Regions from separate parts of the Arthrobacter sp. BK1 genome, predicted to be linked through region 1. Evidence: predicted binding sites of a transcription regulator. Region 1 holds the regulator's gene; the other holds the start of a gene.
The links. The regulator LexA, encoded in region 1, represses DNA repair genes until DNA is damaged. The targets are predictions, from matches to a motif close to TCGAACANNTGTTCGA.
Positions count from the first base shown of each region.

Region 1 (5,923 bases):
ACCGCCGGCGCATCCGCACACGGATGGCCAAGCTCCGGCGCGAGATCGCCGCGATGAAGCCGGCCCGCGAAACAAAGCGGGCCAACCGCCGTCGTAATTCCGTGCCTTCGGTTGCCATCGCCGGGTACACCAACGCCGGAAAGTCATCGCTGCTGAACAGGCTGACTGACGCCGGCGTGCTGGTGGAGAACGCGCTCTTCGCCACGCTGGATCCGACGGTGCGCAAGGCTGAGACCTCGGACGGCCTGGGCTACACCCTGGCTGACACCGTTGGATTCGTCCGTTCCCTGCCCACCCAGTTGGTGGAGGCGTTCCGGTCAACCCTGGAGGAAGTGGCTGACGCCGATCTCATCCTGCACGTCGTGGACGTTTCCCACCCGGATCCGGAAGGCCAGATTGCGGCTGTCCGCAAGGTCTTCAGTGAAGTGGACGCCCGCAAGGTGCCCGAGATCATTGTGCTGAACAAAGCCGACGCCGCGGATCCGTTTGTGGTGGAACGCCTGAAGCAGCGCGAACCCCGCCATGTGGTGGTCTCCGCCCGCACCGGCCAGGGAATCGCAGAGCTGCTGCGGGCCATCAGTGACAGCATTCCGCGGCCCAGCGTCAAGCTTGAGCTCCTCATCCCGTACAACCGGGGTGATCTGATCAGCAAACTGCACGAGACGGATGCTGAAATCCTGACCCTGGATCACGGCGAGGACGGTACGCGTGCAGTGGTGATGGTCCGTGAGGGCCTGGCGGCTGAACTGGAATCCTTCATCAACCATGACTGAGGTTGTCGCGGGGGAAATCAAGGGCACGGCCGGCGAGCAGTTTGTCATCGAACTGCTCGACCGCGCCGTCGCCGGCATGGGCGGTCAAAGCAGAAGCGGGCAGCACGAGATGGCCCGGCAGGTGGCGAAGGCCATTGAAACCGGCGACCACCTTCTCGTCCAGGCAGGAACGGGCACCGGGAAGTCGCTGGCTTACCTCATCCCGCTGATTGCGCACTCGCTGGTCAGCCACAAGCCCACGCTCGTTTCCACCGCCACCCTTGCCCTGCAGACCCAGATTGTGGGCCGCGACCTTCCCCGGCTGCTCAAAAGCATCACTCCGGCCCTGGAGCGCCCGGTCAAGGTTGCGCTGGTCAAGGGCCGTTCCAACTACGTGTGCAGGCATAAGCTCGAAGGCGGGTTCCCCTCCGAGGAACCCGCCGAGGGCCAGCTTTTCTCCCTGGGCGAGGACACCAGCGTCCCGCATTTCGCCGCCGCGCTGGGCGGGCCGTCGTCCCAGTTGGGGAAGGAAGTGGTCCGCCTTCGCGAGTGGGCCGAAAAGACAAGTACCGGGGACCGCGACGAACTGCTTCCCGGCGTCACGGACCGTGCGTGGCGGCAGGTCTCCGTGACCTCGATGGAGTGTCTCGGCGCGCAGAAGTGCCCGATGGCGGAGGAATGCTTCAGCGAACTGGCACGCCACGACGCTGCCGAAGCCGACGTCGTGGTCACCAACCATGCCATGCTCGCCGTCAGCGCCTTTGAAGGCCTTGCCGTGCTTCCCGAATACGACGTCGTGGTGGTGGACGAGGCCCACGAACTCCAGGACCGGGTCACCGGCGCGGTCTCCGGGCAGCTCTCCGTGGCGATGGTTCACGCTGCCGCTTCAGGGGCACGTAAGCACACGGCCATCACGGTGGACGCCCTCAACGCGGCCGCCGCCAACCTCGAACTTGCCCTGGCCGGGGTGCCCAACGGGCTGCTCCCGAACAGCCTCAACGACGAACAGCTGGACTGCGTGGACCAGTTGCGCGAAGCGTGCCGGGCCGCGCTTTCCGATTCCAAGGGTGAGGGTGGGCAAACGGCCGACGGCGGGCGGCAGCTTGCCCGTTCGCGGCTGATGCTCATCCTTGAACTCTGCGAACGGCTGATTGTCGCCAAGGAAAACCGCGAAGTGGTCTGGTTCTCGCGCGCCAGCACTTTCGATCCACAGCAGGGCTACGGGCAGCCGGATGACACCGCGCCGGTACTGATCAACATTGCGCCCCTCAGCGTCGCCGGGAAGCTCCGCGAAGGGCTCTTCGCCGGCCACACCGTGGTGCTGACCTCGGCCACCCTGGCTATCGGATCGGCCTTCGAACCGGCCGCCGGCGGGCTCGGGCTGGTAGGGGAGGGGGCGCCAAGCTGGACCGGCATCGATGTCGGTTCGCCCTTTGACTACCCCAAGCAGGGAATCCTGTATGTAGCCGGGCACCTGCCCAAACCCGGTCGGGGGGCCTCACCGGAAGCCCTCGACGAACTCGAAGCGCTGATCCGTGCGTCAGGGGGCGGTGCACTGTGCCTGTTTTCATCCCGCCGTGCCGCCGAGGAAGCAGCCGAGGCGATGCGTCCACGGCTGGGGCTCAGCATCCTCTGCCAGGGCGACTCCACCATGACGGCCCTGGTAAAGCAGTTCGCTGATGAGCCTGACACCTGCCTCTTCGGGACCATGTCCCTGTGGCAGGGCGTCGACGTTCCGGGCGGATCGTGCCGCCTGGTGGTGATTGACCGCATTCCGTTCCCAAGGCCGGACGATCCCCTGATGACAGCACGCTCCCGTGCCGTGGCACAGGCCGGCGGTAACGGGTTCATGGCGGTTTCGGCCACCCATGCGGCCATCCGGCTGGCACAGGGGGCGGGCCGGCTGATCCGTTCAACCGGCGACAAAGGTGTGGTGGCGGTCCTGGATTCGCGGCTTGCCACTGAGCGGTACGCCGGATTCCTTCGCGCCGCACTTCCGCCGTTCTGGCCCACCACAGACCGCAAAACCGCATTCGCGGCCCTGGAAAGGCTGGCGAAAGACGGCTCTTGATCCGCAGGATCCGGACCGGATCCGGTCCGGGGGAGCGAGCGTGCCTTTCCTGACCACCAACAACGCGGGGTCATTTAACGTCCCTCGGAGTCCTTCCGAGGGACGTTAAATGACCCCGCGTTGCTTTTACCCGAACGGTTTTAGAGTGAGCGCAGGACCGAGACGACCTTGCCCATAATGGTGGCGTGGTCCCCAAGGATGGGCTCGTACTGGGTGTTCTGGGGCAGAAGCCAGGTGTGGCCGTCCCGCTGCCGGAAAGTCTTCACGGTGGCTTCGTCATCCAGGAGTGCGGCCACAATATCGCCATTGACGGCGTCGGCCTGCCTGCGGACAACCACCCAGTCGCCGTCGCAGATGGCGGCGTCCACCATGGAGTCGCCGGCCACGCGCAGCATAAACAGTTCACCCTGCCCCACGAGCTGGCGTGGCAGGGGCATAACATCTTCCACCACCTGATCGGCAAGGATCGGTCCGCCGGCTGCAATCCGGCCCACCAGCGGCACCATTGCCGTGTCCATCGCGGTGGGAAGTTCCGTGACGGTTCCCCCGATTCCGTGCATTACCGCGGGCTTTCCTGAGCCGCTGGGCTTGGTGGACCCGCCGTCCAGGGTGAGGGGCATCAGAACTTCCATGGCGCGCGGACGCTTCGGGTCCCGGCGAAGATACCCCAGCTTCTCCAGCTGTGAGAGCTGGTGCGTGACGCTCGAGAGACTAGCCAGTCCTACGGTGTCGCCGATTTCCCGCATGGATGGGGGATAGCCGTTGTCGTTGACGGAACGCTGGATGGTTTCGAGGATCTTCTTCTGGCGCGCGGTGAGCCCTTTCGGGGTCCGTTGGGGCTGGCGGCCCTGCGGGTTCGCCTTGCCCTCGGCGGCTGGTGCTGCCATGTTCGCCATTGCCTTTCGGTTGCCCGGGTGCTTGTCCGGAGTAATTGTCAGACCCTCCTGATCAACTACTGAGGTGGTTGTTCTTTGATCCAAACGTAGGCCAGCCACAGGGCTTTTTCAAACATTTGTTCTAGCGAGTCTCGACAATGTTCGTTGATAAGTGCTAAAACTAAGAAGGCAAAGTTCGAACATGTGTTCTATTCGCTGATGCGGGATTCGAAACCGGGTCCATTCGGCTCAAGCCGGACACCGCAGGCGGAAGCGCAGAACACACCGGGCAGCACAGTATGGTCCAGGAGGGCTCATTTCATGTCAGCTACATCTGCTTCACACGACTCCCGTCCGCAGTTCGTTTCGGTCCAGCACATCACTGCCGGGCAGGAGAGCAGCAAGTCATTGCCGCCGCTCCGCCTGACCCGCCGCGGCCGGATCGTCCTCTTTGGCATCCCGCTGGTCATCCTGGCCGCCATCCTGCTTTCCCTGGCAGGTTTCCTGAATGCCCCCGCCAAGGCGGCCGATTCCGCTGCAGACCTCACGCTCACTCCGACGGTCTCCGTCACGGTTCAGTCGGGCCAGTCTCTGTGGGCCATTGCCGGTTCGGCGGCGCCCGAACGCGATCCCCGCGATGTCATCGCGGATATAGTCCAGCTGAACAACCTCTCTGCAGGCGGAGTTGTGCCCGGGCAGCAACTGTTCGTTCCCACCAAGTAGGCCTCGGCGCGGCCCGGTTTGCCTTGGACCGGCCCCCGCCGGTCCGTCACATTTTTCGGCGGTCACCGCCGGAACTAAACTGTTCAGGTGAATGACCAGCTAGCGCGTCTGAATCGACTTCCCCTCCGGACCAATCTCCGCGGACTGACACCGTACGGTGCCCCGCAACTCGATGTTCCCATCCTGCTGAACGTCAACGAGAACACCCATGGTGTGCCGGCCGACGTACGGGCCGCCATCAGCGCAGCGGTGACAGAGGCTGCGGCAGGACTCAACCGCTACCCGGACCGGGAGTTCACCGAACTCCGCGAAGCACTGGCCGAGTACCTCGGCCATGGCCTGGACGCCACCAACATCTGGGCTGCCAACGGTTCCAATGAGGTCCTCCAGCAGATCCTCCAGGCTTTCGGCGGTCCGGGCCGCACGGCCCTGGGATTCCCGCCCACGTATTCCATGTACCCCCTCCTCGCCAGCGGCACCGACACCGGATACATCACCGGGCAGCGGTCAGGGGACTACGGGCTGAGTGCAGAATCCGCAGCGCTGCAGGTCAAGGAACTGCAGCCGAACATCGTTTTCCTGTGCTCGCCGAACAACCCCACCGGCACCGGTCTGGGCCTGGACGTTGTCGAGGCCGTCTATGAAGCGGGCGAAGCCAGCCAGACCATCGTGATCGTGGACGAGGCCTACCACGAGTTCGCCCACGACGGTACGCCCAGTGCCCTGACGCTGCTGCCTGGCAGGGAGCGGCTCATTGTTTCCCGCACCATGAGCAAGGCCTTTGCCCTTGCAGGTGCGCGGCTTGGCTACATGGCCGCGGCTCCCGAAGTGACGGATGCCCTCCGCCTGGTCCGGCTGCCGTACCACCTCTCGGCCATCACCCAGGCGACCGGCCTCGCAGCGCTCCGTCACCGGGTTGCCCTGATGGCCGATGTCCAGGACATCAAAGAACAGCGGGACCGAATCGTGACGGAACTGACCCGGATGGGCCTCAAGCCGGCCGCCTCGGATTCGAACTATGTATTCTTCGGCGGCCTGGAGAATCCGCACGAGGTCTGGCAGCAGCTCCTGGACGCAGGCGTACTGGTCCGGGACGTCGGGATCCCCGGCCATCTGCGGGTCACAGCGGGAACTGAGACTGAGACCACAGCCTTCCTGACCTCGCTGGAAGCCATCCTGGCCACCCAGGCCGGGCTGCCCGCCTAAACTTGGAGTACCGGCGCCTTACGGTGCCGCACCACTGACTTCGCCAAAAAGGACATATGACCATGACTTCCACCGGATCGAACGCTGCCGATCGGACCGCGCGCATGGAACGCGCTACCAGTGAATCGTCAGTGCTCGTGGAGATCAACCTTGACGGCACGGGTGTCTCAGACATCGACACGTCTGTCCCGTTCTACGACCACATGTTGACGGCGCTGTGCAAGCACTCGCTCATCGACATGACGGTCAAGGCCACCGGTGACATCCACATCGACGTCCACCACACCGTGGAGGAC
Region 1 covers NZ_CM155263.1:656,013-661,935, reverse strand. Annotated here, with positions in the region: gene hflX (GTPase HflX) at 1-773, shown strand, start outside; gene AC1MCA_RS02935 (ATP-dependent DNA helicase) at 766-2,823, shown strand; gene lexA (transcriptional repressor LexA) at 2,964-3,710, opposite strand; gene AC1MCA_RS02925 (LysM peptidoglycan-binding domain-containing protein) at 4,020-4,421, shown strand; gene AC1MCA_RS02920 (histidinol-phosphate transaminase) at 4,509-5,627, shown strand; gene hisB (imidazoleglycerol-phosphate dehydratase HisB) at 5,690-5,923, shown strand, end outside.

Region 2 (5,923 bases), 2.1 Mb from region 1:
GGCCTTCCCGTTCGACGGCGGGCACCGAGTCCCAGTGGCAGACCCCGCCGAAGGCACGGTTGTTCTTCGCCCACTGGTTGGCCAGCTTCGCGAGGGTTTTCGTCGTCGCGATCCCCACGCAGACCGGCACGCCCACGTTCCGGCGGACGGCGGTTTTCATTGCCCTGCCGAGGGCCAGCAGTTCGGCAGGGGTGCCTTTGACGCCGAGGAACGCCTCGTCGATGCTGTACACCTCCAGCCATGCAGAGTAGCGTCCCAGCAGTTCCATGACCCGGGCGCTGATGTCGCCGTAGAGCTCGTAGTTGCTGGAGAGGGCAACCAGCCCCCATTCCCTGGCCCTCGGGGCGAGTTTGAACCACGGTTCACCCACGCTGATGCCGAGGGCTTTTGCCTCGGGGGAGCGGGTGACCGCGCAGCCGTCGTTGTTGGACAGCACCACCACGGGCTTGCCTTCCAGCGACGGATCGAAGGCGCGCTCGGCCGAGGCGTAGAAGCAGTTCACGTCCACGTGGGCGATCTGCGGCATCCGCCGCATCATGGCCGGTTTACTCATTGCACCACCCGTGCGCGGGGCGCGGATTGTGGCCGCCGTGCCAGCCGCAGCTCTCGGTAGAGTTTCGGCTATGGATAACCCGGTGAAGGTGCGCCGCGCCCGCGTTGAGGATGCTGCCGAGATGGCGCGCGTGAATGTGTTGTCGTGGCGTGAGACGTACCGCGGCGTGATGGCGGACAGCGTCCTGGACGATCCGGGATTGCCCGCCGCCCGGGAACGGTTCTGGACGGTAGCGCTCAGCGATGAGCGCTACCGCGCCAACCGCGTCGCAGTGGCCGAGCGCGACGGCGAGGTGATTGGGATCGCGATGGCGGGCCCCCCGCAGAGCCCCGGCTTGCAGTGGGGCACCCACCTGTATGTGCTGTACGTTGTTGCTGCTGCGCACGGGACCGGCGCCGGCGCCGCCCTCCTGGATGCCGTCGTCGGCCCTTACGATTCGGCAGCGCTCTGGGTGGCCGATCCGAATCCCCGGGCGCAGGCCTTCTACCGCAAACACGGGTTCGTGGCCGACGGGACCGTGAATGTGGAGGACGGCGTGCGCGAGCTCCGCATGGTCCGCCTTTCCGGTGCGGACCTTTCTTCCCAACCGCCTAAACATGGTGAAGGCACCGCGTAGCGACACCCCAGATGACCAGGTCCGCCAGGGCCGGGACGCGGATGTCCGGGTAGGCGGGGTTCTCGGCCTGAAGCACGACGCCGGTGCCCGTGATCCGCAGCCGCTTCACCGTGAGTTCCCCATCCAGGACCGCGACGACGACACAGCCGTCGCGCGGTTCGAGGGCGCGGTTGACGATCAGTTCGTCGCCGTCGCTGATGCCGGCACCCTCCATGGAGTCCCCGGACACCCGCACCACATACGTGCTGGTGATGTCCTTGATCAGGTGCTGGTTCAGGTCGATCCGGCCGTCAAAATAGTCCTGCGCCGGCGAGGGAAACCCCGCCGCGACGGGCACAGGGGAGATCAGCACCGACAACAAGGAAATGCCCGCATCTAGCACACGGGGACCCACGATTACGCCCACAACACACCTTTATTCGAATATATGTTCGATTCATTCAGTGTAGCGCCAGGGGCCGACAAAGAGCAGAAGTGGGCATTCGCATTAGATGCAGGATGTGCTGACTGTGGCCTATTTGACGAGCCGGAGGCGGTGTTTGAGGGGTTAGGTGGCCGTGGGCAGGGCACCAGGACCAGAATGGTCCCTTCAATCGTTCTTGTTCTTGCCCTTGCCCTCGTTGCCTTTTCCCTGCTGCGGCTCAGGGGCGGGCAGCGGCGCAGGGGCTACCTGGGCTGGTGCGGTGCCTTCCTGTGTCAGTGCAGCCTTCGTCGCGGATTCGGCGTCAGCTTTGGCTTTCTCGACCTCGGCTGCTTCCGCGGCGGCGGCAGCAGCCGCCTTCTCAGCAGCCATTGCAGCCTCAGCGGCGGCGTCAACAAGGCCAGCGAGATCGGCCTGCAGTGCGGCCGCGTTGGTCATGATACTTCGGCGCCGGTCCTCGGATATACGGCCGCTGCGGGCCGCAAATTCAACTTCTGCTTGCAGGTTGTTTAGACGTGTGAGCGCGGTGGCGTGGTCATTCACGGCCGCAGCCTGGGTCACGCCGAGCACAAGTTCCTGGAGACGGTGGGCGGTGTCGCGCTGCAGCCCGGAATCGGAGATACCGCAGCCGACGAGTCCGCACACAAGCAAAAGGGCTGCGGCGAAACGGGCTCCGTGTGCTCGGCAGCGCTGACCTCGGGAGTGACGGCCCGTCATGGTTGCACGCTCTTTTGAAGTTCCTGGAGGTGGTCTCCCAGTGTGCCAGTGACCACAGGGTAGGTCGCGACGCCGGAAGGGGACGGAGGGGCCTGGCTTGCGGTAAGTGCGACTACTCCTCCTGCCAGTCCAAGAAGGACCAGGATGGCCATGGGGAGTGCCAGCTTTTGTCCCTTCCGGGAGGGGCGGCGTGTTTCTCGAGGAGTGCCCGGTTTGGGTACGTCGGCTCTTGTCAACGACTGGGTGGCCTCGGAGGAAGCATTGGACTTGGAGCGTCCTTTGGTTGGGCTGGCTGACCAGTTGGGGGAGGGCGGTCCTGCAGTGATAGATGGCGCCCTGAACGGCCTGGCTGGCAGTACGCGGATGGTTTCGCGTGCAAGTTCACCGGGGGTGGATGTCGGGGAGACAAGGGCCTGCCGCAGGGCCGCCTCGATGTCGGCGGATTTGGGGCGTTCAAGCGGATCCATAGCGGTCATCGAGCGGATCAGGTCGGCCCACCCGGCTGGAAGGTCCTGGGGAATGGTCGGTGCACGGTAAAGTCTGGCCACGGCGGATTCCACAGCGCTGCCGGGGTACTCCGTTGCCTGTTTGATGCATTCAAGCAGGACCAGGCCGAGCGAATAGATATCTGTGGCGGGACTCAGCGGGGAGCCCAGGGCCTGTTCGGGGCTGAGATACGCCGCAGTGCCGACCATTGCTCCGGTGACCGTGAGGCGTGTTGAATCGGCGATTCGTGCGATGCCGAAATCGGTGACTTTCGCCCGCACCGGTTCCCCGGGGCGGGTCTGCACCAAGAGGATGTTGCCGGGCTTGATATCACGGTGAATGATCCCGAGACCGTGGACGTAGGAGAGCCCGTCAGCGATCCCGGCTCCGATGACGGCGAGTTCGTCCAATGGGACTGCGCTGTGTCGGATCCGGCTGCGCAGATCCTGTCCCTCAATGAGTTCCATCGTCAGGAACGGCCGGGGCTCATCCGGGATGCGGATGTCGATGCCGGTATCGAACAACGTGACAAGACTGGGATGGTTCAGGGTTGCCAGCAGCATGATCTCAGCTTCCTGGCGTTTGAGTTCGTCCGCGTCATGGGGCTGGGGCGCGAAGAGCTTCAGCGCTACGTCCCGACCCAGGTTTTCATCCTTGGCCCGGTAGACGGAGGACATCCCACCGCGGCCAATCACCTCGCCCAGCCGGTATCGTTCGCCGAGCACTTCACTGCTGATGGAGCTCGACGATTCCGCCACTACGCGTTCCTTCCGATGCATTTGCGGCACACTGTATATCTCAGATCATAAGCCCCCTTACTATATGCGAGTCTCGGGACGCCATTCGTCACCCACAAGGAAGGCGACAGGAAAGGAGTCAGCGAAGGGCCCGCGCGGAGACCTGGAGCCGCATGTCCTGAGAAGGAGCCATAGTGGCAAAAGACTCTGGAAAGTGGGGCCCGTCCGGCGTAACCTCCGGGAATGCCGGCATGCCCGGAAACAAGGATCGATGAACGGCTGGCCAGGTGGGGGTGGCGCGGATGTCAACGGTGACTCCGGAGCAAGGTAACGGCGGCAGGCAGCGGAAGGGTTCCCCGAAGTTCCGGCAGGCCCTGGCGATCACAGGAATCATCGCGGCCGTCGTTGGCGGAGCCGCGGTCTTCAACAGCCTGTCCGCAAGCTCGCAAGGGCACAACCAACAGCAGGGCCAGGCCGGAAAACCCGTCCCCACCGGTCCGGTGTGCGAGGTGGCAGACCGTGCGTCATTGGTGCCGGCAAACGGGCAGTTGTTTGGTGTGGACCTGGACTGGCATGCCAAGGCCCTGGCCCAATATTCGTTCGAGCTTGGGCATAAACCAGCGGTAACCGTTCTTTCCTCCGAATTTCCCTATGACACGGAGGACAAGGCCGTCCTCCAGCGCGATGTTGTGCAGATCCGCGCCCACGGCCACATGATGCTGCTGACGCTGGAGCCCTTGAACGGGCTCTCAGAGGTCACTCCCGACTCCGCGAAGGCCCTGGCGGCAGACCTCGCAGAGTTCAATAACGACGGCGTCCCTGTCATCGTGCGTTTTGGCCAGGAAATGAATGGCTCCTGGTATCCGTGGTCCCAGCAGCCGGCCCAATACACCGCAGCTTTCCGGACCCTGGCAGACGCCGTCCACACGGGTGCGCCGGGTTCGGCGATAATGTGGGCACCCAGCTATGGCGGCGGGTACCCGTACGCCGGCGGGCAGTTCGAAGCCAAAGCCGGGACCCCGGAGTTCGCCGCGCTGGATACCGACGCGGACGGCGCCCTGACCACCAGCGACGACCCCTACGCCCCTTACTACCCGGGGGACGACGCCGTGGACTGGGTGGGCATGTCCGTATACCACTGGGGTGCCGTCTACCCCTGGGGCGAAAACGAACTCCCGGAGGCCAACAAGTTCGCGGATCAGCTCACCGGAAACTACGTGGGCGACAGCCCTGAAGACGCCCTTCTTCCGGACTTCTACCAGGTCTACGGGGTGGCCCACGGCAAGCCCGTCGCCATCACGGAGACCGCCGCACTCTTTGTCCCGGGCGCCGGGGGAGCGGACGAACTTGCCATCAAGCAGGCCTGGTGGGGCCAGGTCTTCGGCCAGGCAACGGCTGCACGTTTCCCTCAGCTGAAGATGCTGACCTGGTTCGAATGGGACAGGGAAGAGCCCGATGTCACCGGCAGGGTGGACTGGACCGTCACCAACGCCCCTGCCATCCGTGACGCGTTCAAGGCCGCCCTGCCGGGCTGGCTGCAGTTCGGTCCGGCCGGGTCCTGCCGACCACGCGGCTGACGCTTGTTAGGTGTCAGCCGATGAACCGGCCCGCAATCCTCTACGCGGGCTCCACCCAGTAGCGGCGTTTGCCACCGCGGGTGTCCTCGTAGACGCCGCCGTTCCTTTCGATGGTCGCACGGGAACCGGCGTTGTCCTCGTCGCACGTGATGAGTACCCGGGAGATCCCCAGGTCCCGGGCTACCGGGAGGGCTGCGGCCAGCGCGGCCGACGCGTGGCCGCGGCGCCTCGCGGAAGGCCTCACGCTGTAGCCGATGTGCCCGCCCTGGTTGAGGAGGTGTTCGTTCAGCCCGTGCCGGATGGCCATCGAACCAAGGAATGTGCCGTCTTCCACCATCCAGAGGTAGGTGCACGGAACGAGCCCCGGCTTCCGCGGGCTTTCCGGCAGCGCGTCGATGACGAGGGCGTCCACGAACCGCTGGAAGGTGTGGGCATCTTTGAGCTCTTCCAGGGGCCAGCCATCCGCACCCGCGCCGTCCTGCCGGGAGCCGTCAAATTCTGCGGCTCCTTCCAGCCAGGAGGAATGAAAACGTACGTCCGGAGCAATAAGGAGAGGCATCACAGAATCGTATTCGAAGAAGAGGCGTTTTCCTTTTACTTCTTGCCTTTCTTGGGCTGAAGGTACTCCAGCAGAAGATAGGTGGTCTGCCTGGAACACTTGATGATCGGGCGGAGGTGCTCCGTCGCCAGCCTGGGCAGGACCGTGACGGGTTCGTTGTCCCGGGTTTCGTCCCGGATGGCCAGCTCGAGGTCGAACGCAAGTCCTGCCAGGCGTTCCGCGCCCACCATCTGGCTGGAGGTCTTGAGGCTGAGGAC
Region 2 covers NZ_CM155263.1:3,202,829-3,208,751, forward strand. Annotated here, with positions in the region: gene AC1MCA_RS14580 (Y-family DNA polymerase) at 1-553, opposite strand, end outside; gene AC1MCA_RS14585 (N-acetyltransferase family protein) at 624-1,169, shown strand; gene AC1MCA_RS14590 (LexA family protein) at 1,144-1,575, opposite strand; gene AC1MCA_RS14595 (hypothetical protein) at 1,759-2,235, opposite strand; gene AC1MCA_RS14600 (protein kinase domain-containing protein) at 2,304-3,572, opposite strand; gene AC1MCA_RS14605 (glycoside hydrolase family 26 protein) at 3,833-5,107, shown strand; gene AC1MCA_RS14610 (GNAT family N-acetyltransferase) at 5,148-5,666, opposite strand; gene AC1MCA_RS14615 (Hpt domain-containing protein) at 5,702-5,923, opposite strand, start outside.
Region 2: the regulator LexA is predicted to act here: its motif matches at 1,589-1,604, upstream of AC1MCA_RS14590 (LexA family protein).